DNA from 3 places in the Cytobacillus sp. FSL R7-0680 genome. Region 3 is predicted to be linked to each of the others. Evidence: riboswitches for the same ligand, from Rfam matches in the RefSeq annotation. Region 3 holds a riboswitch; each other region holds the start of a gene.
The links. Region 3 has a riboswitch for S-adenosylmethionine ahead of MKY26_RS01985 (alpha/beta hydrolase). Riboswitches for the same ligand answer to the same signal wherever they lie in the genome.

Region 1 (10,603 bases), 2.1 Mb from region 3:
CAACTGATTTCGCTAAAAACTACAAATTAAAAATTGGCCCGACTGCTTTTGCAGTGTTGGGCTTATTTTGTATACAAATGTCTATTGAAACTTTGCATGAATATAAGTATTTATTTATCGGTGTCCATCAACAAAAGATCATCGTTTCTTAAGTTAGCAGCTAATTTGTAGACTCATAAAGGGCGAATATTGGATACATAGGAAAGATAGTGAGTGGTGGCTATATGAAACAAGCCGTCGATTGCAACTTGGTGAGATTAGCTAATCGATTGACTTAAGTTAATCGCACTTATTAGAAATCGAAGCCGGTTGAACCGGTATTTTGACCCTCAAAAATAAACAGTGAGTGATGAGTGAAGTGAAATTATTGAAACAAAAAACCTTCGAGTCGGATGCTCGAAGGTTTTTTTAATTAAGCGATAGGACCGCCTTTTTCAGCGATTTCACTAGAGATATTACCGAATTTCTTGAAGTTTTCACGGAATTCATTAGCAAGTTCTTTTGCTTTTACATTATATGCATCTTGGTCTGGCCAAGTTTTGTTAGGCAATAGTACTTCATCTGGAACACCAGTTACATGTTGAGGAATTTCTAAACCGAATACTTGGTCAGTTACTGTCTCAACAGAATTTAGTTCGCCTTCTAGAGCAGCTTCAACCATTGCTCGTGTATAAGCAAGCTTCATACGGCTTCCTACACCATATTCTCCACCAGTCCAACCAGTGTTTACTAGGAATACTTTCGCGTTATGCTCGTCAATTTTTTTACCAAGCATTTCTGCATACTGTTGAGCTGGTAATGGTAAGAATGGTGATCCAAAACAAGTGGAGAAAGTCGCTTGTGGTGAAGTAATACCACGCTCAGTACCAGCCAGCTTAGAAGTGTATCCACTTAGGAAGTGATACATTGCTTGTTCTTTATTCAATTTAGAGATTGGAGGTAATACACCAGAAGCATCAGCTGTTAAGAAGATAATAGTATTCGGGTGACCTGCAATACTCGGGTCAACAATATTGTCAATTGCTTGTAATTGGTAAGCCGCACGCGTGTTTTCCGTTAGCGTATTGTCCGCATAATCTGCTACGCGTGTTTCTTTGTCTAATACAACATTCTCAAGTACAGCGCCAAAACGGATGGCATCGAAAATTTGTGGTTCTTTTTCACGTGTAAGGTCGATACACTTCGCATAGCAGCCACCTTCAATGTTGAATACTCCATTTGGAGACCAGCCATGCTCATCATCACCGATTAAACGACGGTTGGGATCAGCTGATAATGTTGTTTTACCAGTTCCGGAAAGGCCAAAGAATAAAGCAACATCACCTTCGCGGCCAACATTGGCTGAACAGTGCATAGGGAGAATTCCATTTTCAGGAAGCATGTAGTTCATAACAGAGAAAATAGATTTTTTCATCTCACCAGCATACTCAGTACCACCAATAAGTACAATACGGCGTTCGAATGAAACGATGATAAAAGTTTCTGAAGCTGTACCGTCAACTGCTGGGTCTGCTTTGAAATTAGGTGCTGAAATAACTGTAAATTCAGATTCGTGATCTAATAAATCTTCTTCTGTAGGACGAATAAACAATTGGTGTGCAAAAAGGTTATGCCAAGCATATTCATTAATTACTTGGATTGGCATACGGTGTTTTTTATCCGCACCAGCAAATCCTTTGAATACGAAAACTTCTTCTTTCTCTTTTAAGAAAGCAATCACCTTGTTGTATAAGTTATTGAAGACTGCTTCAGAAATTGGTTGGTTCACACTTCCCCAGTCAATTTTATCTTTAGAGCTTGCTTCTTCAACAGTATATTTGTCTTTAGGTGAACGACCTGTATACTTACCTGTTGTCGCGCGAATTGCACCGGTAGATGTAAGAACACCTTCGTTTCTGTTTAATACTTTTTCAACTAGTTGCGGCACAGATAATTGAACTTGGATGTTTTCGCCTTTTAGTAAATCATTTAACTCAGTTATCGATACAGAATTCATCTGATGAATACCTTCCTTTATATAATATTATTTAAGAGATATGCATCTCAGTCGCTATTTGTGATTATTTCTTCAAAAATAGTATAACACATTTATTCATTCAGTCTATACTATATAAATCATTTTTATATAATTAATGAAATTGTCACAAATACAGGCAGTATTCATTATAAATAGCTTTTGCAAATTTAAAAAGGATAATCAGCAAATTTAATGTAATTTTTATATATATTAAGGAAAAAGAACGGTATGATCTTAACTAAAATTATCCGTTATCAAAACTAAAGTTTATAGAGTCGGATATGACAATTTTTACATTGAATTGTTAATGAAAAACATTTGACTATATTCCATGTGTAAGTTATGATGAATCCTTGAACGGATACTCTCTTATCCCGAGCTGGTGGAGGGACAGGCCCTATGAAACCCAGCAACCTGCCAACTACATTTTCATGAGCAAAGGTGCTAACCTGATGCAAGGATTTATTACTCACTATCCTTGAACGATAAGAGTGAAAGGCGCGAATCATTTTGCTTCAACCTTTTCACTAAATCAGAGAAGAGGTTTTTTTTCATGCTTTTTAACATGATGTTGGCGAATACGAGGAGCGGCTTTTGGAATGTACTATTTATGTATGGGAAAAAGACCAACCATTTTATTCTCAATATTCCAAGTTAGCGCATAGGTTATTAAGGGTATGAGATAAACATTGGCCCATAAATAATGAAGATTCAAATAAGGGAATGAGTTCCGTATCAAAAATAAAGACTATAATAAAGTCTTATTGATTCGATAAATAAGGAGGAAGTCAGATGTCAACAAAACGTAGATTGTTTACTTCTGAATCAGTAACTGAAGGTCATCCGGATAAGATCAGTGACCAAATATCTGATGCAATATTAGATGCTATTTTATCACAGGACCCAAATGCGAGGGTTGCTGCGGAAACGTCTGTTACTACAGGTCTTGTATTGGTTGCAGGAGAAATCACTACATCCACATATGTAGATATTCCAAAAATCGTTCGTGAAACCATTAAGGAAATTGGTTATACACGTGCAAAATATGGCTTTGACTCTGAAACATGTGCTGTATTAACTTCTATTGATGAACAGTCAGCTGATATTGCTATGGGTGTAGACCAAGCATTAGAAGCGCGTGAAGGACAGATGACTGATGCAGAAATTGAAGCCATTGGTGCTGGAGATCAAGGTTTAATGTTTGGCTTTGCATGTAATGAAACAAAAGAGCTTATGCCATTACCTATTTCATTAGCTCATAAACTTTCTCGCCGTTTAGCTGAAGTAAGAAAAGAGGAAATCTTACCTTACCTTCGCCCAGATGGTAAAACACAAGTAACAGTAGAATATGATGAAAACAACAAACCTGTACGTATTGATACAATTGTTATCTCTACGCAGCACCATCCAGAAATTAGTTTAGAGCAAATTCAACGCAATTTAAAAGAGCATGTAATTAACCCAGTTGTTCCTACTGAATTAATTGATGAAAACACAAAATACTTCATCAACCCAACAGGTCGCTTCGTTATTGGTGGACCTCAAGGTGATGCTGGCTTAACTGGTAGAAAAATTATCGTTGACACATACGGCGGTTATGCACGTCACGGTGGTGGTGCATTCTCTGGTAAGGATGCAACGAAAGTTGACCGTTCAGCTGCTTACGCAGCTCGCTATGTGGCAAAGAATATCGTTGCTGCTGGACTAGCTGACAAAGCGGAAGTACAATTAGCATATGCAATTGGTGTTGCTCAGCCGGTATCCATCAGTATTGATACATTTGGAACTGGAGTAGTATCTGAGGATGTTTTAGTTGAAGTTGTTAGAAACAATTTTGACCTCCGTCCTGCTGGCATTATCAAAATGCTTGATTTACGCCGTCCGATTTACAAGCAAACAGCCGCTTATGGACATTTTGGTCGTACAGATATTGATTTACCTTGGGAGCGCACAGATAAAGCGGAAGAATTGCGTAAGGAAGCTTTAAAATAAATTAGAAAATTATGGCTGTAGAAAACTCCTTTAATGAGTTTTCTACAGTTTTTTTATGTGGAAAAGGGGCTATCGTTAAATTTTAATAAACGTACAATTGAGCCAAAGCGATTAGCTCGTACATCAAGAAGTGGAATAGCCAAAGATAGAAGAGTAAAAGTCGTTTTTTTAGATATTACAGTAGCAAATAAATATAATATTTTAAGCCCCCTAATAATGGACAAAAACCCTTAAGGAAACGATTTCATATAAAATTAAAATAATTGTCATCTTTTCGTCTTAAATTGAGGGTAAAGAATAAACATCCTTAAGTATATGAAGAAGTAAACATGAACATACTGCCTAGCATAAATCATTCCATTTTTTTTTCGAAAGGTGAAACTTTTTAAAATAACTTATCGTCTATACAAGGTATGGGAAAAAATACAAACTAGATGAAATAAAAAGTAGGTGACGTACATAATGTGTGGTTTTATTGGTTGTATACATGATCAAGCACAAAAAGTACAAGAAGCAGATAAGCAATTTGAGAATATGAATAACATTATTACTCATCGTGGACCAGATGATTCAGGATATTATCGTGCAGACCATATCCAATTTGGCTTCCGTCGATTAAGTATTATAGACATTGAAAGTGGTCATCAACCACTGACTTATGACAATGGTAAATACTGGATTATTTTTAATGGAGAAGTTTATAACTATGTTGAACTACGTGAGGAATTAATCAATAAAGGACTAACTTTTGAAACTAATTCGGATACTGAAGTGATTATTGCTTTGTACAGTTATTACAAGGAGAAGGCGGCAGAAAAGCTGAGAGGTATGTTTTCCTTCGTTATTTGGGATAAAGAAAAGCAAGAAGTTTTTGGAGCGAGAGATCCTTTTGGAATCAAACCATTCTATTATTTTGAAGATGGTGAAACCACTTATTTTGCCTCTGAAAAGAAAAGTATTCTGTTGGCATTAAAAAACGATGTCATTAATTATGATGCTTTGCAGTATTATATGACTTATCAATTTGTACCTGAACCGATGACAATGTCGGTGGGTATAAAGAAACTTGAGCCAGGTCATTATTTCAAGAAGAAAATCGGTGGATCTATGCATATCCAGCGTTATTGGAAAGCACATTTCCAACCTGTACAAAAAGAAGAATCTCAGTTTATTAAAGAGATTCAAGATGTTTTAACTGACTCAGTTAAAATGCATATGCGCAGTGATGTACCCGTAGGTTCGTTTTTATCCGGCGGGATTGATTCTTCTATTATTGCATCCATAGCAAAACAGTTTCACCCTAATATTAAAACGTTTTCAGTAGGTTTTGAAAGAGATGGTTTTAGTGAAGTGGATGTGGCTAAAGAAACAGCTGAAAAACTAGGTGTTGAAAATATAAGCTATATCATCTCTCCAGAAGAATATATGCAAGAAGTTCCAAAAATTATGTGGCACACGGATGATCCATTAGCGGACCCTGCTTGCGTTCCACTTTACTTTGTCGCAAGGGAAGCAAGAAAACATGTAACGGTGGTATTATCAGGCGAAGGTGCTGATGAATTGTTTGGTGGATATAATATATATCGTGAACCACAGGACTTGGAGATTTTTAGTAAAATGCCTTCGGCAGGAAGAAAGTTATTGCGTACCCTTTCTCGAATCATGCCAGAGGGGATGAGGGGTAAGAGCTTTATTGAACGAGGAACGACGCCAATGGAAGAACGCTACATTGGCAATGCGAAAATGTTCTTAGAACATGAAAAAAGAGAATTATTGCAGGTTTATAATGAGAAGAATGATTTTAAAGATATTACCCGTCCATTATATGCTGAAAGTGCAGCCTATGATGCGGTTAATCAAATGCAGTATATTGATATTCATACTTGGATGCGCGGAGATATTCTTTTAAAAGCAGATAAAATGACGATGGCACATTCATTAGAATTGAGGGTACCATTCCTTGATAAAGAGGTCTTTAATGTGGCTTCAACCATCCCAACTCATTTAAAAACGTCTCATCAAACAACGAAATATATCCTTCGTAAGGCAGCGGAAGGTATTGTGCCAGAACATGTGTTGAATCGTAAAAAGTTAGGCTTCCCGGTCCCTATCCGTCATTGGTTAAAAGATGAGATGTATGATTGGGCGAAAACGTTAATTAAAGAAAGTCATACAGATTATTTAATTAATAAAGAGTATGTAGTAAACTTACTTGAAATGCATGCACAAGGAAAAGCAGATTATAGTAGGAAAATCTGGACGGTACTTATGTTTATTGTGTGGCATGATGTGTTTATTGAAAAGAAATATGATTTTGAAAAGCAATTTATTTCAGAAACAACAGCACACCTTTAAGTCAACAACTGTGAAAAAGAATGAAAACCCGAACTGAGTTCGGGTTTTCTTGTTGTTAAAGTAAAAAAATTCTAAATGTCTTAACTGTACTTTACTAATTTAAATAAGTAATTGCCTGCCTGCCCATTTGTTCCCAACCGGCCTGGAACTCTTTGATAGGTGCTTTCTTATTTTTTATATTAGAGAAGGGGTCATTAAAGTATATATATTGTTCATCGTATCCAGTCACTAAAACGGAATGTTCTTTATACGTAATGTCAATTACGCCGCTTGGTGTGTGCCATGTCTGAAAATAAGCATCAGGCAGTTCATTGTATTTCGTATTAATGATCACCCAGACAGGCTTCTCATTAGAGAGATGTGTTTTGATTGACGAAAAGTCATCACCAGTAAAATCATGAATCTTCTCTGGTAAATAGTTTTCTGCCAGCTCTTTAATAGGCGTATGGTAAACACCGAGACCTCGATTGTTAAAAGAGTACATATCGCCAATAAAACCGTCATTGGGGTGACCATAATAAATCTTGCCATCTTTTTTTTCAAAGGTTGCAGGGTTTTTCCTAATTTCTTTAGCTAAAGTCATTTTATCCACAGTTACGCCTGCGTGGTTGAGTAACATCGCAAGGCTTGTAACCTCACATCCGCGAGGGAGTTCTGGAAATTGTGATATGACCGGAATGTCTAATAATACTTGTTGTTTTATTTTTACGATAAATTCTTCATTGTTTGTTCCTTCCGCCCATTTGTTCTCTCGGAAAAGGGCAGCATCAGCGTGTTCCGTTGTTGCTTTCGGAGAAGGAAGAAGGAAGATTAAAATAAGAAGAAGGATAAGCAGTTGTTTAGCACCATTTTTTAGCAGTTTAATAAATAAATAAACTAACAAAATTAATGCCATTCCAATAATAAATTTCAACAATTACACCACCTAAATAATGTCTTCCACTTATTATCGGCGATTGAGCAGAATTTATCAGAAGTTATTGCCTTTCTTTTTTTAGTGCTTTGTAATACTGCCCTTTCTCAGCATATTCTCGTATAATCCGTTCCATATCCTTTTTATCATCGTCATTTAATTCACGCACTACTTTTGCTGGACGACCAAATGCTAAAGTGTTTGGAGGGATGATTTTACCTTGAGGAACAAGACTACCTGCTCCGATAAATGCACCTTCACCAATTTCTGCTCCATCTAAGACGATAGAACCCATGCCAATTAATGCTTTTTTTCTTATTTTACAACTATGTAAGATAACTTGGTGTCCAATTGTTACTTCATCTTCCAGGATGAGTGGGTTATTAGGGCTTTGGTGAAGAACTGAATTGTCTTGTATATTCACTCTTTTTCCAATATAAGTGGGTGCAACATCACCGCGGATGACTGTATTGAACCAAACGCTTGATTCTTCGCCAATTTCTACATCACCCGTAATAGTTGTATAATCAGCAATAAATACATCATCAGCAATTTTGGGTTGTTTGTCATGAAAAGGATAAATCATTGTTATCATAGCTCCTTTTTACCTTAGTCAATTTAAAATGACTGTTTTCTAGCCATTCTGTTCTTTTTTAATATTATATCATGGAGAAATCATGAGAAATCGTGAAGATTTTTAAAAGGTAGGATATAATAAAGGGTAACAAACTTGAACGAAACAGAATTGTTTTTAGGAGGATCAGACGATGTGGAAATGGGAAGCTGAGGGTGAGGCAAAAGGTGTGATTGTGATGGTTCATGGGGCAATGGAACATCACGGCAGGTATGGTTGGTTAATAGAAATGTGGAGAGTATCAGGATTTCACGTTGTTATGGGTGACCTTCCGGGTCAAGGAATGACGACTAGATCACGAAGAGGGCATATTGATTCTTTTCAAGAGTATCTTATTGAAGTAAAGGATTGGATACAAGCTGCTTACACCTTTGATTTACCTGTTTTTCTTTTAGGTCATAGTATGGGTGGTTTAATAACAATACGCTTGTTACAAGAAGAAAGATTAAAGCTTGCGGGCGTCATTCTTTCATCTCCATGTTTAGGGCTTATGAAAAATCCACCAAAGCTACTCGAGCTTGCGTCGTATCCTTTAAATAAAATTGCTCCTACATTGAGAGTCAATTCGGGGTTAACTATTGATATGGCAACAAGGAATGCTGATGTAAGAGAAATGGATGTAAATGACACACTGTATATTACCAAAGTGTCTGTACGATGGTTTCGTGAACTACACCAAACAATCAATTTGGCATTTGAAGATATAAAAAAGGTGCAAGATGTTCCTTTACTGGTTATGCAAGGTGGGGATGACAAAATCGTTAATAAAGTTCCTGTTAAACAATGGTTCAATAAAGCTCCGTTTACTGAGAAACGTTTTAAAGAATGGCCAAAATGCTATCATGAAATCTTTAATGAGCCGGAGAGGGAAGATGTATTTGATTACGCAAAGGATTTTGTAATGAGTAGTTTGCGGTCTATCGGGTATATCGTATAGTAAAGAGTAAAGGGAGTCCATGTAATGAATGTTCCAACAATGCCGATCAGCTTAATGACAAATGCATATAAAAAAGTGATGCCTGCTGTGAATGAGGAGTTAAACAAATGGCGCAAATTGGCGGAATCAATCCCCAATGATGAATTAAAGTCACAAGCACTTTCTAGCATAAAAGATAAAACCTTTCATTGTGAGGGTGGGGCCATCATGTCACTTTTGGCCGTTGATGACTATCGTCAAGTCATAACGTTTATTGTTGCCTATCAAACCATTAGTGATTATTTAGATAATCTATGTGATAGAAGTACATCGATGGACCCTAAAGATTTTACGGCAATACATGAAGCGATGCGTCACTCATTGTTAATCGATGAGCAGTTACCTAAGGTGAATTATTATCGTTATCGGGATGACCAGGAGGATGGTGGCTATCTGTTAGCATTAGTGATGACTTGCCGTAAAGTTTTAGCTTCTATGGAAAATTATTCATTGATCAAAACTTATTTGACAGAGCTTTGTCGTTATTATTGTGATTTGCAAATACATAAACATGTGGCAATTGAGGAAAGAGTTTCTCGCCTGCAAAGTTGGCATAAAGAACATCAAGATATCATCCCACCTATGAGCTGGTATGAATTTTCTGCTTGTTCGGGTTCTACACTCGGTATTTTTTGCTTAGTTGCTTATGCAACGAGAAGGGACTATAAGGAAAGTTACGGGGAGATTATACGTAATGGGTATTTTCCATATATACAAGGTCTGCACATTTTATTAGACTATTACATTGATCAAGAGGAAGATAAGGAAGCAGGAGATTTAAACTTTTGCTTTTATTATGAAGATGAAAAAGAATTATTTGAGCGCATACGTTATTTTGTAAAGTGTGCAGATGAGCATACGGACAAGCTTCCTCATAAACGATTTCACCTTTTAATTAATCGAGGATTATTAGGGTTATACTTATCGGATGAAAAAGTCGGGAGAGGACAACAAATGAAAAAACTAGCAAGAAAGATGATTAAATCTGGTGGATTCTCAAGCCTCTTTTTTTATATTAATGGTCGTGCCTATCGCGCATTAAAAAGTAGGCAGGGGGTTGTGCGTTCATGAATCGCGCGGTTAATAGCTTAAAATCATGTCTAACGATAAAATTTGCAGAATAAAGTTCTCCAGCCCATAAAACTTGTCATCATCGTGGAACATTAGTAAGGGGCTTCTAGCTCAATAAATCGGAATCAATCCAGAAAACAAGAGAAAAGCAGGAACAGGATACTCTAACTCGGAAAAATCTGACTCGCAAGCGGCATCTAGTCAACCATTAAGAAAAGGCTACAAGTAGACTAGGATAACTCAGATTCGATTCAAACAAAAGTAAACGAGAATAAAAAAAACAAGAACAAATTTGTTCTTGTCTGTTCGGGAGTGTTTCTTTGTCTTAACTTACCTTTTCTCAATCGCAACAATAAAAGGTGGACGGTTAGCTTGGTTAATGAATTGATATTGCAAAATATGAGCAGTATTTTGATCAATGGTTTTCAAGTAACGCAAAATATAGTCACGCTCAACAGCACCTTCTGGATGGCCGTGATAAATCACCAAAATAATGATGCCTTCAGGTGCCATCATATCAATTAACTGTTCAATCGCGGAAATGGTTGTTCTCGGTCTTGTGACAATCGTTTTGTCTCCACCAGGTAAGTACCCGAGATTAAAAACAGCGCCAGTGATACGGCCGAAATGGATTGGTGGAATGCA
Region 2 (10,603 bases), 2.3 Mb from region 3:
AAGTGACGAAACATTAAAAGGAGAAGTAAAATCATGGATTATCTATTCATTCATTGCTAAACAGATGCCACCTTTAGTAAAACATTGGAATCAATTGTACCCTGAAGGGAAGCAAGAAATGATGGAGCTAATTACAAAGATTAAAGATTTAAATGAAAAACAGCGGCAACAAAAGCCTGATGATAATAAAAAAAAATAAAAAAATAAGAACAGATGATGATTGTTGGTCAACATCTGTTCCTGTTTTATTCCTTTTAACTTAGCTATTGGATGTTACCGTTTGTTCCATAGGGAAATTGTGTAGAGTAACCTTGGAATTGTTGGTAAGATTGTTGCAGATTTTGTTGATCTGCTGCATCAAGACTGTACCAACCTCTTTCAAACATGAGGTTATAAAGATGACGTTGTTCATTCTTTGTTTCAGTAAAAATACGCATAAAATCTTCATAAAGTGTTTGATTACTAACTTCATTTAAATAAATGCTATAAGAATCACTCATGTACTTTTCCATTGCGAGTAGGTCGTTTGTAAAATCACGATCATTCATTTGTGGTGTTTTGGCTATCTGTTTTTCAGGATTTTGTACTTTTTTTGAATTAGTCAACTGAGTTTCCTCCTTATTGCATATTATTAAACGGTTGTGTCGTATTAAGATGTTTCAAAACCTGCTCATAATGGCGTTGATGCATTTGTCCACATTGTTCAAAAACAGTTTTTAAAGCAGGGTCTTGACAATGTTCCGCATAGAAATGAGCTTTTTTCATTGCTAATAAATTCCAAGAAAGAATGTCATTAAAGTAAAGTGCATCTTTTGTTGATACCATAACTGGGGGTTGTTGCATAATTCCTTGTTGATTCGAGAAGTTTGTATTTTGTTGTTGCATCCCAATACCTCCATTTTGATGATTTTCTTCTAAAATAGTTTGTCAATTGCTGAAAAATTTATGCAGAAAGAAAAAAGTGAAAAAGAAATAAAAAATCTATAAGGAAAATGATTGATTAAATTTTGCAAATATTTTATTATTATAAGTATCAAAGGAATTTCCAAAATTTTTTACAGAAAAAATGAATGAGCATTCATTCAAAATCGAAGGAGGAAGAACAGTTGACCAAACAGATTAGAAAGGCTGCTGTTTTAGGCTCAGGTGTTATGGGCTCTGGAATAGCCGCACATTTAGCGAATATTGGTATACCAACACTTTTATTAGATATTGTTCCTCGCGAATTAAGTAAAGAAGAAGAGGTAAAGGGGATTACCCTTAAGGATAAACAGTTCAAAAATAAAATTGCCGAAAGTGGTAAGCAAAAACTATTAAAGCAAAAACCTGCACCGTTAACAGCGAAGAAAAATATTCATCTTATTGAGGCCGGTAACTTCGATGATGATATGGAGCGCTTGAAAGAAGTGGATTGGATTATTGAGGTGGTGGTAGAAAATCTCAGTGTGAAAAAAGACGTGTTTGCCCAAGTAGACAAATATCGTCGTCCTGGAACAATTGTCAGTTCTAATACATCTGGTATTTCCATCGAAGCAATGGCTGAAGGACGTTCTGAAGACTTTAAGAAGCATTTCCTAGGCACTCATTTCTTCAATCCACCACGTTACTTAAAACTATTGGAAGTGATTCCAACTAAGGAAACATCTCCTGAAGTACTTTCTTTTATGCAAACTTTTGGTGAGGATGTTTTAGGAAAAGGTGTTGTTATCGCAAAAGATACGCCGAATTTTATTGCCAATAGAATCGGCACATATGGTCTCCTTGTAACAGTACAAGAAATGTTAAAGGGTGGATTTACTGTTGGTGAAGTAGATTCAATTACGGGACCACTTATTGGTAGACCGAAAAGTGCGACTTTCCGTACATTGGACGTTGTCGGTTTAGATACGTTTGCCCATGTAGCTAAAAATGTTTATGACCAAGTAGAAGGTGAAGAAAAACAAGTATTCGATGTACCAGATTTTATTAATAAGATGTTAGACAAAGGCTGGTTAGGCAGTAAGACAGGACAAGGTTTTTTCTTAAAACAGGGGAAAGAAATTTTAGAGTTAAATCCTAAAACCTTGGAATACGGTCCTCGTAAAAAGTTGAAAACGGCAGCGGTAGAAATAGCTAAACAACAAAAAGGGACAGCAAACAAAATGAAAGCGCTTGTATACGCAGATGATCGCGCTGGAGAATTATTATGGAAGGTGTTATCACCAGCATTAGTTTATTCTGCGCAACTCCTAGGGGAAATTGCCGATGATATTCAATCCATTGATGATGCAATGAAATGGGGATTTGGTTGGAATATGGGCCCATTTGAAACATGGGATGCCATTGGTTTGGAACAATCAGTTAACAAAATGAAAGCGGAAGGATTAGACATTCCAGAATGGGTTGAGAAAATGATCGCTGATGGGCATACACAGTTCTATAAGGAAGAGAACGCGACAACTTATGTGTATGAAAATGGTGAGTATCAGCCGATTAAGTTAAATGCAAAAGTAATAAACTTAAAGCAATTAAAACAAAAACAAGGTGTGATTAAGAAAAATACTGGAGCAAGCTTAATCGACTTAGGCGATGGCGTCGCTATCTTAGAGTTCCATTCAAAGAGTAATGCGATTGGTTTAGACATTATTCAAATGATTAATTTCGCTATTGATGAAGTAGAGAAAAATTATAAAGGTCTTGTTATCTCCAATCAAGGAAAGAACTTCTGTGTCGGTGCAAATATCGGAATGATGTTAATGGAAGCTCAAGATGATAATTACTTCGAATTAGATATGGTTATCAAACAATTCCAAAATGCGATGACGAAAATCAAGTATAGTGCAAAACCAGTCGTAGTGGCCCCATTCGGTATGACACTTGGCGGAGGAGCGGAAGTAGCTTTAAGTGCGGCACATGTTCAAGCATCAAGTGAAACTTATATGGGCTTGGTGGAAGCAGGAGTTGGATTAATTCCAGGTGGTGCAGGGAACAAGTCACTATATTTGAAACATTTAGCAAGCATGCCTAAAGGAGTTCAGTTTGATCTACAGAACGTGGCCAATAAAGTCTTTGAAACAATTGCGATGGCAAAGGTATCTACATCAGGAGAAGAGGCGAGAGAAAATAACTTTTTGAATGCTTCGGATGCAATTAGTGTGAATGGAGATCACCTCATTTATGATGCTAAACAAGCGGTATTAGCATTGGCAAATGCAGGTTACCTTCCACCAGCAAAAGTGAAATTCCCAGTAGTTGGTGAAACAGGGTATGCCGCATTACTTTTAGGTGCTAATTCTATGCATTTATCTGGTTATATTTCAGAACATGATTTGAAAATCGCCAAAGCACTGGCATATGTCATTGCTGGGGGCAAAGTGCCTTTTGGTACAGAAGTGGATGAGCAATATATGTTAGACCTTGAAAGAGAAGCATTTTTAAAACTTATTGCAGAGCCAAAATCTCAACAACGAATGCAACACATGCTCTTAAAGGGTAAACCACTCCGTAACTAATTATAGATTGCTAGAGAGAATAAAAGATACCGAGAGTAGAAGGAGAGGGAAAAAGCAATGAAAGAAGCTGTAATTGTTGCAGGTGCTAGAACACCTGTCGGTAAAGCAAAAAAAGGCTCACTTGCCACTGTACGGCCAGATGATTTAGGTGCACTTGTTGTAAAAGAAACGTTGAAACGAGCTGGAAATTATGAAGGTAGTATAGATGATTTAATTATTGGTTGTGCCATGCCAGAAGCAGAGCAAGGTTTGAATATGGCCAGAAATATCGGTGCATTAGCTGGGCTTCCAGACTCGGTACCAGCAATCACAGTCAATCGCTATTGCTCATCAGGGTTGCAATCAATCGCTTATGGTGCCGAAAAAATCATGCTTGGTCACGCAGATACAGTGATCGCCGGTGGAGCTGAATCCATGAGTCTTGTACCTATGATGGGTCATGTTGTCCGTCCTAATTTAACTTTAGCCGAGACAGCTCCTGAATATTATATGAGTATGGGGCATACAGCAGAGCAAGTTGCTGGGAAATACGGCATTTCAAGAGAAGAACAAGATGCATTCGCTGTGCGTAGTCATCAAAAAGCAGCGAAAGCAATAAGTGAAGGTAAATTTGCTGATGAAATTACTCCGGTTGATGTAACACTCCGTCAAATTGGATCGGATAATAAAGTGAAAGAACGCACCTTCCAGTTTTTACAAGATGAAGGTGTACGGAGCGATTCAACAGTTGCAACTTTAGGGAAACTGAGACCAGCTTTTAATGTGAAAGGCTCAGTCACAGCGGGGAATTCATCACAAACAAGTGATGGTGCAGCAGCTGTAATGATTATGGACAGAGAGAAAGCAGATGCACAAGGACTGCAGCCTTTAGTGAAGTTTCGTTCTTTTGCTGTCGGAGGCGTGCCGCCAGAGGTTATGGGGATTGGGCCAATTGTAGCAATTCCTAAAGCTTTAAAACTAGCGGGGTTAGAGCTATCAGATGTCGGATTATTCGAACTAAATGAAGCTTTTGCTTCTCAATCCATTCAAGTCATTAGAGAATTAGGGTTGGATGAAGAAAAAGTGAATGTTAACGGGGGAGCTATTGCTTTAGGGCATCCACTTGGGTGTACTGGGGCTAAGCTAACACTATCATTAATTCATGAAATGAAGCGTAGAAACGAGCAATTTGGTGTTGTAACGATGTGCATTGGTGGCGGAATGGGTGCCGCAGGTGTGTTTGAACTTCTTTAAAAACGACTAAGTTCGTTTTTTAAACCAATAGTGTTATAGAGTGGAAGACACTCGACTCCTGCGGTTAATAGATCAAAGAAATCTGAGCCCTGAAAAAAGTGAGTGTCTGATGCGCAATGAACCGAAGTGAAAGTTCTATTTAACTACCTTTGAAAAAACAATGTTAACAAAAACTGCAAAAAGCATAAAGAATGAAGATGGAGGATGATGAACGTGTCAAATCAAACTGAAAAATTTATTAAAGGTGGAAGCTTTTTAATTGAAGATATTTCTTATGAAAATATGTACACACCAGAGGATTTTAGCGAAGAACAAATCATGATTGCGAAAACAACAGAAGATTATGTGACAAATGAAGTGGTCCCTCAAGTGGATTATTTAGAACAGCATGAATTCGATCGCTCTGTAAAACTATTGAAAAAAGCTGGTGACTTGGGCTTACTTGGTACAGATGTGCCAGAGGAATACGGTGGACTCGGTTTAGATAAGGTAAGTTCAGCACTTATCGCTGAAAAAATGTCACGTGTCGGTGGTTTCTCTATCTCACACGGTGCCCATGTAGGTATTGGTTCTCTTCCAATTGTATTGTTCGGGAATGAAGAGCAAAAGCAAAAATACTTACCGGTGCTTGCGACAGGCGAAAAATTAGCTGCCTATGCACTAACAGAACCAAGTTCAGGATCTGATGCATTAGGAGCAAAAACAACTGCTAAATTAAACGCAGAAGGCACACATTATTTATTAAATGGGGAAAAACAATGGATTACGAATGCTGGGTTTGCCGATGTGTTCGTTGTTTATGCCAAAATAAACGGTGACCAATTCACAGCTTTTATTGTTGAAAGAGAATATCCGGGTGTATCAACAGGTGCTGAAGAAAAGAAAATGGGTATTAAGAGCTCGTCTACAAGAACACTTATTTTAGAAGATGCACAAGTACCAGTTGAAAATGTACTAGGTGAAATTGGTCGTGGTCATGTCATTGCCTTTAACATTTTGAATATTGGTCGTTACAAACTTGGTGTAGGTGCAGTAGGTGGTTCTAAGCATGCCTTTAAATTAGGGGTAACTTACGCTAACCAACGTCAACAATTCAGTACGCCTATTTCTTCTTTTAATTTAACGAAGGAAAAATTCGGAACAATGGCAAGTAAAATTTATGCAGCTGAAAGCTCCGTTTACCGTACAGTGGGTCTATTTGATGACAGAATGAGTCAATTGAGTGATGAAGAAGTCAAAGACGGTAAAGAAGTAGCGAAGTCTATTGCTGAATATGCAATAGAATGCTCACTTAATAAGTTCTTCTCTACCGAAGTTCTAGATTATGTAGTTGATGAGGCAGTTCAATTACATGGTGGTTATGGCTTTATGGCAGAATATGAAGTAGAAAGAGCTTACCGTGATTCTAGAATCAATCGAATCTTCGAAGGAACAAACGAAATCAACCGTCTTTTAGTACCAGGAACGTATGTTAGAAAAGCAATGAAAGGTGAACTGCCTTTATTCGAAAAAGCAATGGCACTTCAAGAGGAATTGATGATGATGATGCCAGAAGAGCCAGGTTCTGAAGCATTAGAGCAAGAGAAATATCTTGTAAAGAACGCTAAGAAAATCGCATTACTTGCAGCAGGTTTATGTGCACAAAAATACGGAAAAGCTTTGGATAAAGAGCAAGAAGTTCTTGTGAATATTGCTGATCTGGTTTCTTACGCCTATTCTATGGAATCTACTGTTCTTCGTACTGAAAAAGCCATTGTAAAAGACGGAGTAGCAAAAGCTGAGCAAAAGCTATTATACACACAAATTTTCTGCCAAGAAGCATTTAATCAAATTGAGTTGATTGCGAAAGAAACTTTAGTAGGTGTGGAAGAAGGCGATACATTACGAATGATGCTTTCAGCGCTTAAGAAGTTTACGAGACATACTCCAACAAATGTAATTGCGAAAAAACGTCAAGCGGCTGAGAAAATTATTGAAGCTGAAAGGTTTGTAGTATAATATTTATCTTGAATAAAGTGAAGGAAAGTAACCTATTTACTTCCTCCATTTGCGAAGTTTATGACTTGAGGCTCAAGAACAAATTTGGGCCTCTTTGTTTTGTTTTTAATATGATAATAATTACAATTCTTCGTTATGAAAATAAAAAGAAATATGTTATGCTAATGAAACGATAGTATTCATGAATATAGGTATGATAAAATAGGTGGTGAAAACATGGCACTTACTTTCTATTGGTATCCTAAATGTGGTACTTGCCGAAAAGCGAAAAAATGGCTAGATGAACATGAAATAGCCTATGATGCAATACATATAGTGGAAAATCCTCCATCCCGCAAGGAATTAGAAGATCTTTACAAAAAGAGTGGGTTAGAGCTAAAAAAATTTTTCAACACAAGCGGTCAAAAGTATCGTGAGTTAGGATTAAAAGACCGAGTGAAAACGGCCTCAGAGTCGGAACTGTTAGATTTATTAGCATCGGATGGAATGTTAATTAAACGTCCATTAACAACGGATGGTACGAAAGTAACAGTCGGATTTAAAGAGCTAGAATTTGAACAAAATTGGCTGTAAATGGTGGATGCGCTTTATACGTTTTAAACGATCGTTTATTCGGTCATTAAAATAAACAATTTCCTAAATTAATGGAGGTATGAAACATGAGCACACCTAAAGAATTACGTTATTCAGAAGAACACGAGTGGGTAAAAACAGAAGGAGATAAAGTTCGTATTGGTATTACATACTTTGCTCAATCAGAACTTGGAGATATCGTATTTGTTGAGCTTCCAGAAGTAGGAGATGAAGTAACTGCTGATGAACCGTTTGGTAGCGTAGAATCTGTTAAAACAGTTTCTGAGTTATATGCACCAATTAGTGGTAAAATCGTTGAGATTAACGAAGAACTTAGCGATAGTCCAGAATTTGTGAATGAATCTCCTTACGAGAAAGCATGGATGATTGTTGTTGAGCCATCCGATGCAAGTGAAATTGACAAGCTAATGACAGCTGAACAATATGAAGAAATGACAAAAGAAGATTAATTGTAGTTAAATAAAGAAGGTCAAATCATTAAATGGTTTGACCTTTTTCTAAATTTCTATATAGACATACCAGATGAGTGCTGAAAAGTTTTCAAATGTAAAAAGGCTTACTATTATAAAATATATAAATGATATATATTAGGTGATGAGCATGCATATAGAACATGGCAATAAAGTGATTATTGTTGAAGGTAAATCTGACAAACGAAAAGTGAAAGGACTAATCAGAGAACCTGTAGAGATCTTATGTACAAATGGAACGATTGGCACTTCGAAGTTGGATGAATTAATTGATTATTTAATTGGGAAGGAAGTCTATATATTAGTCGATGCTGACGCATCAGGAGAAAAACTTCGTAAACAATTTAAGAGAGAGTTACCAGAGGCAGAGCATATCTATATTGATAAAATGTATCGTGAAGTCGAGGCGGCACCTGCGCATCATTTAGCTACAGCCTTAATAAGTGCAAATATAGATATATATACCGAGTATTTAGATAAAGGATGATAACATGATTGACTGGTCAAACAATGACTTAAATGATTTGATCGCAAGGAAGCAATCCGGCTTATTTTATTTATTTACTCCTATGTGTGGGACATGTCAAGTTGCCGGGAAAATGCTAACAATTACTGAGCAACTGTTGCAGAACCTTCCTATAGGTAAAGCCGACCTGAATTTTTTGCCAGCAGTGGCAGAAAAGTATGAAATTGAAAGTGTACCGTGTTTACTTGTGTTTAAAAAAGGAGAGTTAGTTGATAAGCTTTATGCTTTCCATTCAGTACCTTATTTACTTGAACAAATTCAATCATATGAATTACAGTCTCAATTTTAAAACCACTTATTGTTTAGGAATAAGTGGTTTTCTTATGCTTTTAATCAAGGGGGGTTGCGTAAATGTTTAATTACACCCCTCACTCATTCTAGGCAGATGAATCGATGGGATATTTCTTTTTTCTGTCGATAAGTCTAGCTTTTGACATATTTCTCGGGAAATAGGTTGTGAACATTGTTGGAAATAAATGTTCTGTCAGTTAAAGTCGATAGTTAGGAGAAGGAAATCATTTCTTGGAACAGAATTATAGAATATAAGACGCGGGCTGGGGGTGGTTTCAATAGAGGAACTCATTTATCATTTTAATCAATCTTTAAGAGTAAATGATCATATTTTAATGATGTTAAAGGAACCTATAAGGATTCGAGTAGAATTAGAACAAAATCTAATGTATTTGACATTAGACCGTAAAAGGCTGCTAATTAAACATACTCGCCCATTGAAAAATTATCATATAAACATTCAAACTACTGCTGACCACTTTCATTCTTTGCTTCAAGGGCGTACGAGTCTAAAGAAACAAGTGGATGAAAAGCATATCATCCTTAAGTCGACTTTTAGACAATTATTAAAATTAGATGCCATTTTCGTATTAAATCAAAAATAATCATAAATACATCAAATGTCCTAAAAAAAGATTGACTTCCCAAAAAAAGGTTGTTATTCTATCCTTAGAATAATTAGAAAATTAAATATTCTTATCGAGAGTGGTGGAGGGACTGGCCCTATGAAACCCGGCAACCGGTTGTTTGATACACGGTGCTAATTCCAGCAGAGCATAAAAGCTCTGGTAGATAAGAAGAGATGATAAACCCTCTTCTTTGTGAAGAGGGTTTTTGGTCGTCTTTTCTTTCCAATTTAAAAAAGAGGAGAGATGTAAAATGGCAGAAAAAGAAAAGCAACTTCGATTTGAAACAATTGGTGTTCATGGTGGGCTAAAACCTGATCCAGTAACAGGGGCAAGAGCGGTCCCAATCTATCAAAATAATGCTTATCAATTCCAGAATACAGAGCATGCGCAAGACTTATTTGGCTTAAAAGAAACAGGATATATTTATTCTCGTATTCATAATCCAACGGTTACTGTGTTTGAGGAAAGAGTTGCATTGTTAGAAGGGGGAACAGGCGCATTAGCATTAGCAAGCGGGCAAGCAGCCATTTACTTAGCTCTTCTTAATATTGTTCAAGCGGGTGATGAAATTGTAGCTGCCTCTAATTTATATGGAGGTACATATAATTTATTTACAGTCACTTTACCAAAGTACGGCATCAACGTTAGGCTTATCGATATTAATAATGAAGAGGAACTACGAGCAGCAATCAATGAGAAGACACGAGCTGTATTTGCCGAAACCATTGGTAACCCGAGTTTACAAGTACTAGATATTGAAACAGTTTCAAATATCGCCCATGAACATGGTGTGCCGTTAGTGGTTGATAACACATTTGCAACTCCTTATCTATGTCGGCCGATTGAGCATGGCGCAGATATTGTTGTTCATTCTGCTACGAAATGGTTACTTGGGAATGGGACGACAATGGGGGGGATCATTGTTGACGGTGGTAAATTTGATTGGAACTCAGAGAAGTATCCAGGATTAAGTCAGCCGGATACAAGCTATAACGATTTAGTATATAGTGAGGCACTTGGCCCTGTAGCATATATTACTAAAGCGAGAGTGCAGCTTCTAAGAGATTTAGGTCCAGCACTAAGTGCACAAAGCGCCTTCCAATTTACGTTAGGTTTAGAAACGTTAACGGTTCGAATGAAAGAACATATTGCTAATACGAAAAAAATTGTGCAATATTTAAATAATCACTCTGCTGTTAATTGGGTACTTTATCCGGGCGATGACAACCATCCTAATAAAGAATTAGCAGACAAATATTTATCTAAAGGTGCAGGGGCAGTTGTCGTTTTTGGCATATCTGGTGGGCGTGAAGCAGGTGCGAAGGTTATTAATTCGGTTGAGCTGTTCGCACATGTAGCGAATGTAGGTGA
Region 3 (10,603 bases):
GCCAAAACACTCGAGAAGGGAAAATTCGATGCTGTCTTTTTTGCGGATGTATTAGGTGTTTATGATACGTATAAAGAAAGTAAAGAACCTTCAATTAACGATGGATTACAGTTTCCTGTTAATGATGGGGCGTTTGTCATCCCTGCTATGGCAGCAGTGACAGAGCATCTGTCATTTGCATTAACGGTGAGTACAACATATGAGCCACCTTTTGGGCAGGCAAGACGGTTTTCCACATTAGATCATTTGACAAAAGGAAGAGTGGCATGGAATATCGTTACTTCTTATCTTCCTAATGCAGCAAGAAATTTTGGTTTCAAAGATATGATCAAACACGATAAGCGTTATGAAATTGCCGATGAATATATGGATGTCGTTTATAAACTGTGGGAATCAAGCTGGGAAGATGGAGCAGTGATAGAAGATACAGAACAAGGGGTATTAATCGACCGTAAGAAAATCCATGAAATTCACCATAAAGGAGAATATTTTGATGTCGAAGGACCGCATTTAACAGAACCGTCACAACAAAGAACACCTGTTTTATATCAAGCAGGGACTTCTCCTAAAGGACGTGCTTTTGCAGCAAAACATGCAGAATGTGTATTTGTAGGTGGGCCAACACCTGAAAGAGTAAGACATTATACAGAGGATATTCGAAAACAAGCGGAAGAATATGGCAGGAATCCGGAAGATATTAAAATATTCACTTTCCTAACAGTCATCGTAGGTAAGACAACTGAAGAAGCGGAAGAGAAATTTGCTGAATACAACCAATTATGGAGTGCAGATGCAGCGAAAGCACAGTTTGGGGGCGCAAGCGGTTATAATGTTGCGGAATTTACAAAGGATGAGTTAGATAACCCATTTGAATTTAAAGCTACAGAGCATGGGCATTATAAAGCTGCTTCATTAACGAAAGATGCGAAGAAAAAACTATCGATTAAAGAAGCGATTTCAAAACTAGAAGGATTAGATAGAGACAATATAATTGTCGGCAATCCATCAGAAGTAGCAGACCAAATTCAATATCAGTTTGAAGCCTCTGGTGTCGATGGTTTTAATTTAAATCATTTAGTAACGCCAGCAGATTTGGAAGATTTTATTGAGCTTGTTATTCCGATTCTACAAGAACGTGGTTTATATAAAAAGGAATACAAAAAGGGTACGTTAAGAGAAAAGCTTTTTACTCATGGCTCGCCCCTTTTACCGAGTGGTCATCCAGGAAGTAAATATCGTAAAGGTGAAAAGATAAATAATTAAAATAAGAGGTGAAGGGTATGAGAAAAGTTTGGTTATTATTTTTTGTACTGACTTGTTGCACTGTTTTAAGTGCATGTGGGACATCAGGTTCATCCGGCGAAGAAAAGAAAGAGATGGTCTTAGGGGCGACAGTTCCTTATAGTGATATGCTTGAGCAAGGTGTAGCACCACTACTTGAGGAAAAAGGGTACAAAGTAGAAGTAAAGGAATTTAATGATTATGTTCAACCGAATATTGCTTTAGATAGTGGAGATTTGGATGGTAATTTATTTCAACATAAAGTGTACTTAGAGAATTTTAACACTGAAAAAGGGATGGATCTAGTAGATATTATTTCTGTTCCTACAGCTCCAATTGGTATTTATTCAGAAAAATTCAACTCCCTTGAAGAAGTGAAAGATGGCAGCACGATGGCCATTGCTAATGATCCTACAAACTTAGCGAGAGGATTAACAGTTGCGCGTGATGCTGGTTTAATAGAATTGAAAGATGATATAAACCCAGTCAATGCAACAGTAAATGATGTATTATCTAACCCGAAAAATTTGAAATTCCATGAAGTAGATGCAGCCCAACTGCCAAGGTCTCTTGAATCAGTTGATCTTGCTGCTGTTAATGGTAACTTTGCGGTTGCTGCAGGATTAGATTTAACAACAGCAATTTATCGGGATCAAATTCCTGAGGAAATCCAAAATAGGATTGTTGTTCGTAAAGAAGATAAGGACGCCCAAATGGCAAAGGATATCATTGAAGCCATAGAGTCGGAGGAATTTGCAAAAGTAATTGAAGAAAACTTTAAAGGTTTTCATAAGCCAGAATGGATGGGCGAATGAGTAAATCATCTTAATTTTTAAAAAATAATTGACAAATATTGATAAATATTATAGAGTAAATGATATAAAATTTAATATGATTTTTCTTATCCAGAGAGGTGGAGGGACTGGCCCTTTGAAGCCTCGGCAACAGGCAATTTATTGCACTGTGCCAATTCCAGCAAGCTGTTGCTTGAAAGATAAGGAGAGATAAAGAACGGAACTTTAACCTCTTCTTGTCAGAAGAGGTTTTTTATTTTGCATGATTTAATCACCAAGGGATGATCTCCTCTATACAAATGCTGTTTTTAAACTGATTAAACCTATTTGTTAAGTTGGAATTAAAGTAGCTGATTGGACCTCCAAAGGCAGTAGTGCAGCTAGATTTACATCAACGGGAAAAATCGGCAATGGTAGTCAACCATTGTCCACCAAAATGTTGCAATATAAAGGAGGACGAAAAAATGAAAAGAGTAGAATCAACAGTTATACCAGGTGCAGATTCTTTTTATTATGAAGGTGGGGACATTGGTATTCTCCTCATTCATGGCTTTGTTGGAACACCGCAGAGCATTGAGGACTTGGGTGCGGAACTTGCAAATAGGGGTTTTACTGTTCATGCCCCAAGGCTCACGGGACATGGAACAAAAAGCAGAGATTTAGAGTTATATGGTTATGATGATTGGTTCAATGATGTTGTTACAGCTTATAAGCAATTAAAGGAGAAGTGCAAACAAGTCTATTGTTTAGGTCAATCTATGGGCGGTGCATTAGCGCTGTTGTTAGCTAAGAAATATGGAGAGCTAGATGGACTGATCCTAATTAATACTGCACTGACATTACCAGATTACGAGTATTTAAGATATTACGATGAGAAACACTATATTGACGAAGGTAGCCCAGATATCAAAAATCCGACTATACATGAAATTACTTACGATAATATTCCGGTAAAAGCAGTTCACTCTTTACAAAAGGTAATGAGTGACGCAGGAAAAAGTTTATCTCAAATTCATTGCCCAATATTATGCTTTAAGTCTATCCATGATCATGTTGTACCTCCAGAGAATACAGATCGTATTTTTATCGAAATTCAAACAGATCATAAATGGCTTCGAGTCCTTTACAACTCATACCATGTAGCATCCATGGATTATGATCAGACCAAAATTATTCAGGATACAACAGAATTTCTAGATACGATGAATGAAGAAAAAAAGAACACCGAGTGGGGGGGGAAAGAGGTTGGCTAAGTTTTTACAAAAAGCGATAGCAAAGAGAAAACAAACCTTAATCAACCTTATGCTTACTATAGATGAAATAAAGTTCAAGCGACATGAATTAGAACAGTTAACACTTACAGAAATAGAGGAGCTTGTAAAAAGACTAAAATAAGTCCCATAAAGGAGAATTTTATGGAAAAACACATTGATCAAGATAAAATTCATACCATTCTCACAACATTAAAGGAACTCGAATATGGTTGTGTCACCATTACTGTACACGAAGGGGATATTACCCAAATTGACATTACCGAGAAGAAACGATTTGCTCTGAAAAAGAAACAACAAAATAAAAAATGATGGAATGGAGCAAATGAAAAGGAGTGAGTTACATGCAGTCAACAATTAGTAATCAAGCACCCAATGTAGCTAAAAACCTATCAGGCTGCATGTACTTGAATCTACCTGACTTTCACTTTATTAGATGGTGTTGTCAATCTTTTAATATTAATAAAGGAATCTTCCATACGGTTGAACAATCGCTTTATGACAAAGGGTTGCATTCAATAATTGTTAGGAGACTGTTCGTCATCGCGTTTTTGGATTTTGCCTCGAATCAAATTGAAAATCGAAACAATAAAACGAGAATCAAATTTGGAAAAGGTGGTTTAAGTAAAGCACTTGATGAGTTTTTTATAAAATATGATCACTAAAGGAGAATTAAAAATGACCGCGAAAAGAATGTACCTCAATGCTTTTGATATGAACTGCGCTGGGCATCAATCACCAGGACTATGGACACATAAGGATGATCAATCTTCCACTTATAAAGACATATCATATTGGACACATTTGGCTCAAGTACTTGAAAAGGGACGTTTTGATGCCATTTTCCTGGCAGATGTGCTTGGTACATATGATGTTTATCAAAATTCTAGAGAAGCAGCGGTTAAACAAGGGGTACAAGTGCCAGTTAATGATCCTGCTTTCGTTGTTCCTATAATGGCGCAAGTAACAAAACATTTAGGGTTTGGTCTAACGGTTTCAACTAGTTTTGAACATCCATATGTATTTGCAAGGAGGATGTCCACTCTCGATCATTTAACAAAAGGAAGAATAGGTTGGAATATTGTCACATCTTATTTAAATAGTGCCGCACTAAATATAGGACTAGATCAACAAATCAGCCATGATGAACGTTATGAGATAGCTGATGAATATTTAGATGTCACATATAAACTGTGGGAACAAAGCTGGGAAGACGACGCAGTGGTTTTAGACAAGGAAAAAGGGCTCTATACAGATCCAAGTAAAGTTCACGATATTAACCATGAAGGGAAATATTTTAAGGTGCCAGGTGCACATCTATGTGAACCTTCTCCGCAAAGGACACCGGTTATTTTTCAAGCGGGTGCATCTACAAGAGGGAGAAAGTTTGCTGCTAAACATGCAGAGTTGGTCTTTATAAGTGTGCCCACAAAAGAAGCCGGTAAAGTAATAGTCGATAAAATTAGGGAAGCAGTAAGAGCGGAGGGGAGAGACCCCAGTGAAGTAAAGATTCTCTCTCTCGTCACGCCTATTATCGGTGAAACAGAGGAAGATGCTAGAGTTAAGTATGAGGACTATCAAAACCATGCTAGTTATGAAGGATCATTAGCGTTATTTGGGGGGTGGAGTGGTATCGACTTCTCAGAGTATAAAGCAAATCAACCAATCGAGTACGTTAAAAATGACGCCATTCAGTCAATCGTTGAAACATTTACGAATATAGATTCTACAAAGAGTTGGACGGTCGATGACATTGCCAAATTTGTTGGTGTTGGCGGGATGGGTCAAGTGGCTGTTGGTACAGCACACTCTGTTGCTGATCAATTAGAAGGATGGAAAGAAGAGACAGGAGTTGACGGGTTTAACGTTGCATATGCCGTCACTCCAGGTACATTCGAAGAGTTCGTTGAGCATGTCATTCCAATCCTACAAGATAGGGGGCTCGTAAGAAGAGAGTATGAAGAAGGTACTTTAAGAAAGAATTTATTTGGGTATGACCATTTGCCAGAGCATCATTATGGTAAAAAATTTAGTAAGTTGACAGTTACAAAATAGGAGGCGTCTGAAGATGACAAATGTTGTAATCATATCGGGAAGCACATCAAACAATTCCCGTTTAAACGGATTAGAGCAAGAAGCGATTGCTTTTTTAAACAAAAAGGGCGTGCCATATGAGCAAATTACAGTAAGGGAGCTACCTGCTGAAGATTTAATTCATGCAAAATTTGATAGCCCAGCAATTATCGCAGCGAATGAAAAAGTAGAAAAATCAGATGCTGTAATTATATTAACACCAGTATTTAAAGCCTCTTATACAGGTGTACTAAAAGCTTATTTGGATTTATTACCTCAAAAAGGCTTCGTTGATAAATCTGTATTACCGCTTGTGATAGGGGGCTCATTCGGACATTTACTTATGATTGATTATGCATTGAAACCAGTTATATCCAGTTTAGGAGCAGAAACAGTCCTTCAGGGTGTATATGTTTTAGATAAAGAGATTGAAAGAACAGAAGAACATCGTTTTATTGTCGAAAATCATGTAAAGGAAAGATTAGATAAAGAATTAAATCGTCTGCATTCTTTATTGTCTATAAAGGAGTTACAACTAAAATAACTGAAAATATATTTTTTGCCGAACAACTCCTGTTTGTTCGGCTCCTTTAATTGTTTGAAAAAACTTTGAGATACAATATTTTTATAAAATTTAGAGTTGTATAATAAATAAGAGAAGATAAATTTTAGCTATTGTTTTGCCACTACTTTTATAGATTGAGGCATAGAATATATTATTATTGAATTTTTTAAAATGGAGGTTGATGATGTGACAATAATGAAATTAAGTGACGGTACAAGTATTTATTTTGAAGATGTAGGTAATGGTGAACCAGTCATTTTTATTCATGGTGTATGGATGAGTGGTCGATTCTTTGAAAAGCAGATAGAATACTTTAAGACTGATTATCGTGTGTTAATACCAGATTTACGAGGACATGGTCAATCAGAAAAAATCCATCATGGCCATACCATTGCACAGTATGCCGAAGATATTAGACAATTTATCACAAATTTAAAACTAGAGAATGTGACCCTTGTTGGCTGGTCGATGGGGGCATTTGTCATATGGGAGTACTTAAAGTTATTTGGTGATAAACATATTAAATCGACAGTAATCGTAGATGAACTTGCCTCCGATTTTAAATGGCCTGATTTCTCAATAGGCGCCTTTGATATGGAGACTTTAACTAGTTTTATGAGAGAAGTGCAAAGAGACCAAAAAGCCTTTTTAAAAGGTTTCATTCCACTAATGTTTAAAAAAGAATTAAGTCTAAGCGAGCTAGATTGGATGCTTGAAGAAACGACAAGATTACCTGCTTCCGTTGCAAGTGCCATTCTGTTTGATCAATCAGTCGTTGATTATCGTAGCTCTCTACCCGATTACGACATTCCCACACTTCTATGCTTTGGTAAGGAAGAAAAGTTGATACCAGTAGCGGCAGGCAAGCATCTTTTAAATGCTTTACCGAATGCAAAGCTGCATATATTTGAGGAAAGTTGTCATTGCCCTTTTCTAGAGGAAACTGATGTTTTTAACAAAATCGTAGATAACTATATTAAAGGTTTATAAAGAAGGTAACTAGCTTTTCTTCATAGGGAAGGCTAGTTTTTCCTATGTAATTTTTTAAGGTGAATGGCTTTGTTTTATATTTGAAAGGGTTTTCATGATTTAGTGGCGAATATTGTTATGAATATTTTTTAAAAAAGAAAAGGAGCTAGAGTATGGAACAAATTCAATTAGATATCAACGATTATATTGCTACAATAAAATTAAATCGTCCTGATGCGTTAAACGCATTTAATTATGAAACGTTAATTGAGTTACAACAGCAAGTAGAAAATGTTCGAGCAAACCCAGAGGTGAGAGTAGTTATTTTAACTGGGACTGGCAATCGTGCATTTAGTGTTGGTGCAGACCTAAAAGAAAGAAGAAATCTTACCGATGAGGAAGTAAGGCGAAACCTATATAAAATGGGGGACGTTTTTAATATGATTGCAGAGTTGCCTCAGCCGACGATTGCAGCTATTAATGGTTTTGCGTTTGGTGGCGGTTTAGAGCTTGCTCTATGTTGTGATTTTAGATTTGCGGCGGATGTAGCTAAGGTAGGCTTAACTGAAACAGGTCTAGCTATTATTCCTGGAGCAGGAGGGACGCAGAGGCTTCCTCGCTTAATTGGTGAAACAAAAGCGATGGAATTAATACTAACAGCGAAGAGGTTATCAGCCATAGAAGCACAGCAATACGGTATCGTAAATGAGGTATGTAATGAAGATATATTGTTAGATACAGTCATACAATTTGCGAGTAAAATGCTTAATAATGGCCCAATCGCACTTAAACAAGCAAAGTTTGCTGTTAAACAAGGAATGAATACTGACTTACATACAGGATTACATATTGAAAGAAAAGCTTATGAAGTGTTACTACCAACAAAAGACAGAGTGGAAGCATTACAAGCCTTCGCAGAGAAAAGAAAGCCGAATTTCCAAGGAAACTAACTGTTTAAAAAACCCTTTAACCACTATTTGTTCATTAGTTGTTAAAGGTTTTTTTGTGGAGATAATAACAGCTGTAAAAAAACTAAATATATTTACTTCAGTACCAGAAGGAGAACCTAGCATACACCATATAAAACAATACCTTCATTTTGTTGTAAAGCGCGCAAAAGGAATTTTGTCGCATCACTCACGGAAATGAGAGCTGGGCAAAATCATGCGTAACGCTTTAGACCCGGAATAGGAAAATAAATCTAAGAAAATAGGAAGAAGTATATGGGAAAGTCACAAATAAGATACTTGCTATCTATAAAAGGTGAGTATGTTTTATCTTAGTAATCAAGTAGATAGTAATGTGCTTCTTGACAAAGTAGGGTAGTATTCATTCGACCAAAATATAGACCAATATTTGGTGTTGAACGAAAGAAGTGAAAAAAATGTTAAATATTTGCGAAAAAACAATTGACTATGATAATCATTATCAACTACAATTACGTTGTAACGGTCATCATCCTAATTACCTAGTCCATAAAGGGGAAGGAGGCATATTATTTTTTTTGTATAACGTTGAGAATGATAATCATTAAAATCCTATGGCTTATTGTATAAGGGTGAAGATAAGTTTTTTTATTTCAATATAATTGAGAATGATAATCAATTATATAGAGGAGGGTATATTTTTGTTAGTCAAAAAGTTTTCGGCTCTACTTTTATCAGTAATTGTATTCTTAGTCATTACTCCAGCCCTACATACGTCAGCTGCACTAACTGATGGTACATATTCTGTGTCGTACTCAGTTATTAAACCAGATAGTGGCTCAGCATCCATGGCAGATGGGTATTTTGCTAAGCCAGCAAAAGTAAAAGTAGAAGGTGGCAAAATAACGGTCCAATTAACAACAACGAGCAGCATGATTAAAGATTTCCAAGTTGAATCAAAAAATGTATCTGTGCTATCAACTAGCGGTGAAAATGAAACAGTTCAGTTTACAGTAAATAGTATTTCTCAACCTGTAAATGCAAAAATTCATGTCGTTGCAGATGCCTCTTATGATCACTGGTATTCTATTAGACTGTCTTTTGATGAAGCGAATGCAAAGTTAATTGAGGCGGCAACGAATAATCAAGAAACAGCACCTGCTTCATCTGGTGGTGAAGAAGATAATAATACCAGCGGACAGAATCAAGAACAAGAAGTTGTAGCTAATCCAGAGACTGGAGACAATGTTCAACTTTATGTTCTACTAGCTATCGGTGCAGCTTTATTTATTTTATTCACTTATCAAAAACAAATGAAAAGGGGTTAAATATGAAACGCTTATTAAGAGTAACAGTTGCACTATTTGTCCTTGCCTTAGCTGTTTTACAAAATGCCTCACCAATAAAAGTAAATGCTGCGCAAGATTTAGCAAATGGGAAGTATACCATTAATTATCAAATTTTATATAATGGTCAGCCTAATGCAAGCTGGAATAGCTTTTTTGAAAATCCTGCATCATTAATAGCAAAAGATGGAGCATTAAGCATCACGATAAAAATTAATGGTGCCAACCAAGTAATGCAAAAGATACAAACAGAGTCCAATGGTACCTATCAAGATGCCCAAGTTGTAAGTGAAGACCAGGCTTCAAGAGTATATCAATTTCCTATTGATGGACTGAATCAATCAACAAATGTGAAATTATTCATGTCTTACGGAACCCATACCATTCAACTTTCTTTTGATGAAAATTCAATTACTACTGTTGAATTAGATCAACCTGAAGAACCAAATCCAGAAGAGCCAAGCACGGAAGAGCCGGGAACTGAGGAGCCAGGAACGGAAGAGCCAGGCACAGAAGAGCCGGGAGCTGAGGAGCCAGGCACAGAAGGACCGGGAACTGAAGAGCCAGGCACAGAAGAGCCGGGAACTGAGGAGCCAGGCACAGAAGGACCGGGAACTGAAGAGCCAGGCACAGAAGAGCCGGGAGCTGAGGAGCCAGGCACAGAAGAACCAGGAAATGAAGAGTTAGCAGATGGTCAATATACAATCAAATATCAAGTGTTATATGATGGGCAACCAGCACCTGCAAATTGGGCAGGATTTTTCCAAAGCCCAGCGACGTTAACGATTGCAAAGGGTGTTCCTTATATTTCTTTCAACTTAGGGGCAAGTCATGTAATTACTAATCTTCAATCAGAATTAAATGATGTTTTTGAAGATGTAGAAGTAGTAAGTGAGAACGCTGCAGAACAAACAAAACTAGTTAAATTCCAAATAGCAGATGTGAACCAATTGACTAATTTACGTATGGTTATGTCTTATGGTAGTACTCATGATGTAGCACTTGAGTATGATGTAGACAGCATCCAACCAATTGGAAATGATCCAGGAACTGAAGAACCTGGAGGAGAGAATCCGGGAACTGAAGAACCAGGCACAGAAGAACCAGGTGATAATGAGCCAGCACCAAATGATGATGTGTTAGCAGATGGTGAGTATCCATTACCATTATCTATTCTTGGTGTAGATTCTGATACGGAATCTGCATTTGCGAAATATTTTGCGGATGAAGCTTTATTAACTGTAAATGACGGTGAGTATTCCCTGCAATTTACACAAGTGACGGGGCTTGATACGTTAGGAACAATTGAATTTGATATTGCTGGTGAAAAGGTAGCTTTAGAAGAAATAAGTAGAGACGAAGAAGCTGAAGAACGTGT

Region 1: it holds a riboswitch for S-adenosylmethionine, as region 3 does, so the genes downstream of both, metK (methionine adenosyltransferase) here and MKY26_RS01985 (alpha/beta hydrolase) in region 3, are expected to answer to the same signal.
Region 2: it holds a riboswitch for S-adenosylmethionine, as region 3 does, so the genes downstream of both, MKY26_RS13425 (O-acetylhomoserine aminocarboxypropyltransferase/cysteine synthase family protein) here and MKY26_RS01985 (alpha/beta hydrolase) in region 3, are expected to answer to the same signal.

Annotation. Positions count from the first base shown of each region.
Region 1 is NZ_JBBPAO010000001.1:2,481,258-2,491,860, reverse strand. Features, by position in the region: gene MKY26_RS12315 (DUF2584 domain-containing protein) at 1-30, shown strand, start outside; gene pckA (phosphoenolpyruvate carboxykinase (ATP)) at 413-1,996, opposite strand; SAM riboswitch class I at 2,384-2,509, shown strand; gene metK (methionine adenosyltransferase) at 2,810-4,009, shown strand; gene asnB (asparagine synthase (glutamine-hydrolyzing)) at 4,472-6,364, shown strand; gene MKY26_RS12295 (C39 family peptidase) at 6,459-7,277, opposite strand; gene MKY26_RS12290 (gamma carbonic anhydrase) at 7,342-7,863, opposite strand; gene MKY26_RS12285 (alpha/beta hydrolase) at 8,045-8,848, shown strand; gene MKY26_RS12280 (tetraprenyl-beta-curcumene synthase family protein) at 8,873-9,958, shown strand; gene MKY26_RS12275 (class I SAM-dependent methyltransferase) at 10,289-10,603, opposite strand, start outside.
Region 2 is NZ_JBBPAO010000001.1:2,694,782-2,705,384, reverse strand. Features, by position in the region: gene MKY26_RS13480 (DUF2573 family protein) at 1-199, shown strand, start outside; gene MKY26_RS13475 (spore coat protein) at 264-548, opposite strand; gene MKY26_RS13470 (hypothetical protein) at 619-885, opposite strand; gene MKY26_RS13465 (3-hydroxyacyl-CoA dehydrogenase/enoyl-CoA hydratase family protein) at 1,107-3,491, shown strand; gene MKY26_RS13460 (acetyl-CoA C-acetyltransferase) at 3,549-4,724, shown strand; gene MKY26_RS13455 (acyl-CoA dehydrogenase family protein) at 4,938-6,722, shown strand; gene MKY26_RS13450 (arsenate reductase family protein) at 6,939-7,295, shown strand; gene gcvH (glycine cleavage system protein GcvH) at 7,382-7,765, shown strand; gene MKY26_RS13440 (toprim domain-containing protein) at 7,911-8,273, shown strand; gene MKY26_RS13435 (thioredoxin family protein) at 8,278-8,601, shown strand; gene MKY26_RS13430 (hypothetical protein) at 8,873-9,208, shown strand; SAM riboswitch class I at 9,297-9,402, shown strand; gene MKY26_RS13425 (O-acetylhomoserine aminocarboxypropyltransferase/cysteine synthase family protein) at 9,483-10,603, shown strand, end outside.
Region 3 is NZ_JBBPAO010000001.1:391,880-402,482, forward strand. Features, by position in the region: gene MKY26_RS01975 (LLM class flavin-dependent oxidoreductase) at 1-1,263, shown strand, start outside; gene MKY26_RS01980 (MetQ/NlpA family ABC transporter substrate-binding protein) at 1,281-2,096, shown strand; SAM riboswitch class I at 2,180-2,282, shown strand; gene MKY26_RS01985 (alpha/beta hydrolase) at 2,540-3,328, shown strand; gene MKY26_RS01990 (hypothetical protein) at 3,321-3,470, shown strand; gene MKY26_RS01995 (YezD family protein) at 3,491-3,658, shown strand; gene MKY26_RS02000 (hypothetical protein) at 3,691-4,011, shown strand; gene MKY26_RS02005 (LLM class flavin-dependent oxidoreductase) at 4,025-5,401, shown strand; gene ssuE (NADPH-dependent FMN reductase) at 5,415-5,963, shown strand; gene MKY26_RS02015 (alpha/beta fold hydrolase) at 6,171-6,974, shown strand; gene MKY26_RS02020 (enoyl-CoA hydratase-related protein) at 7,127-7,903, shown strand; gene MKY26_RS02025 (NEAT domain-containing protein) at 8,581-9,207, shown strand; gene MKY26_RS02030 (NEAT domain-containing protein) at 9,210-10,603, shown strand, end outside.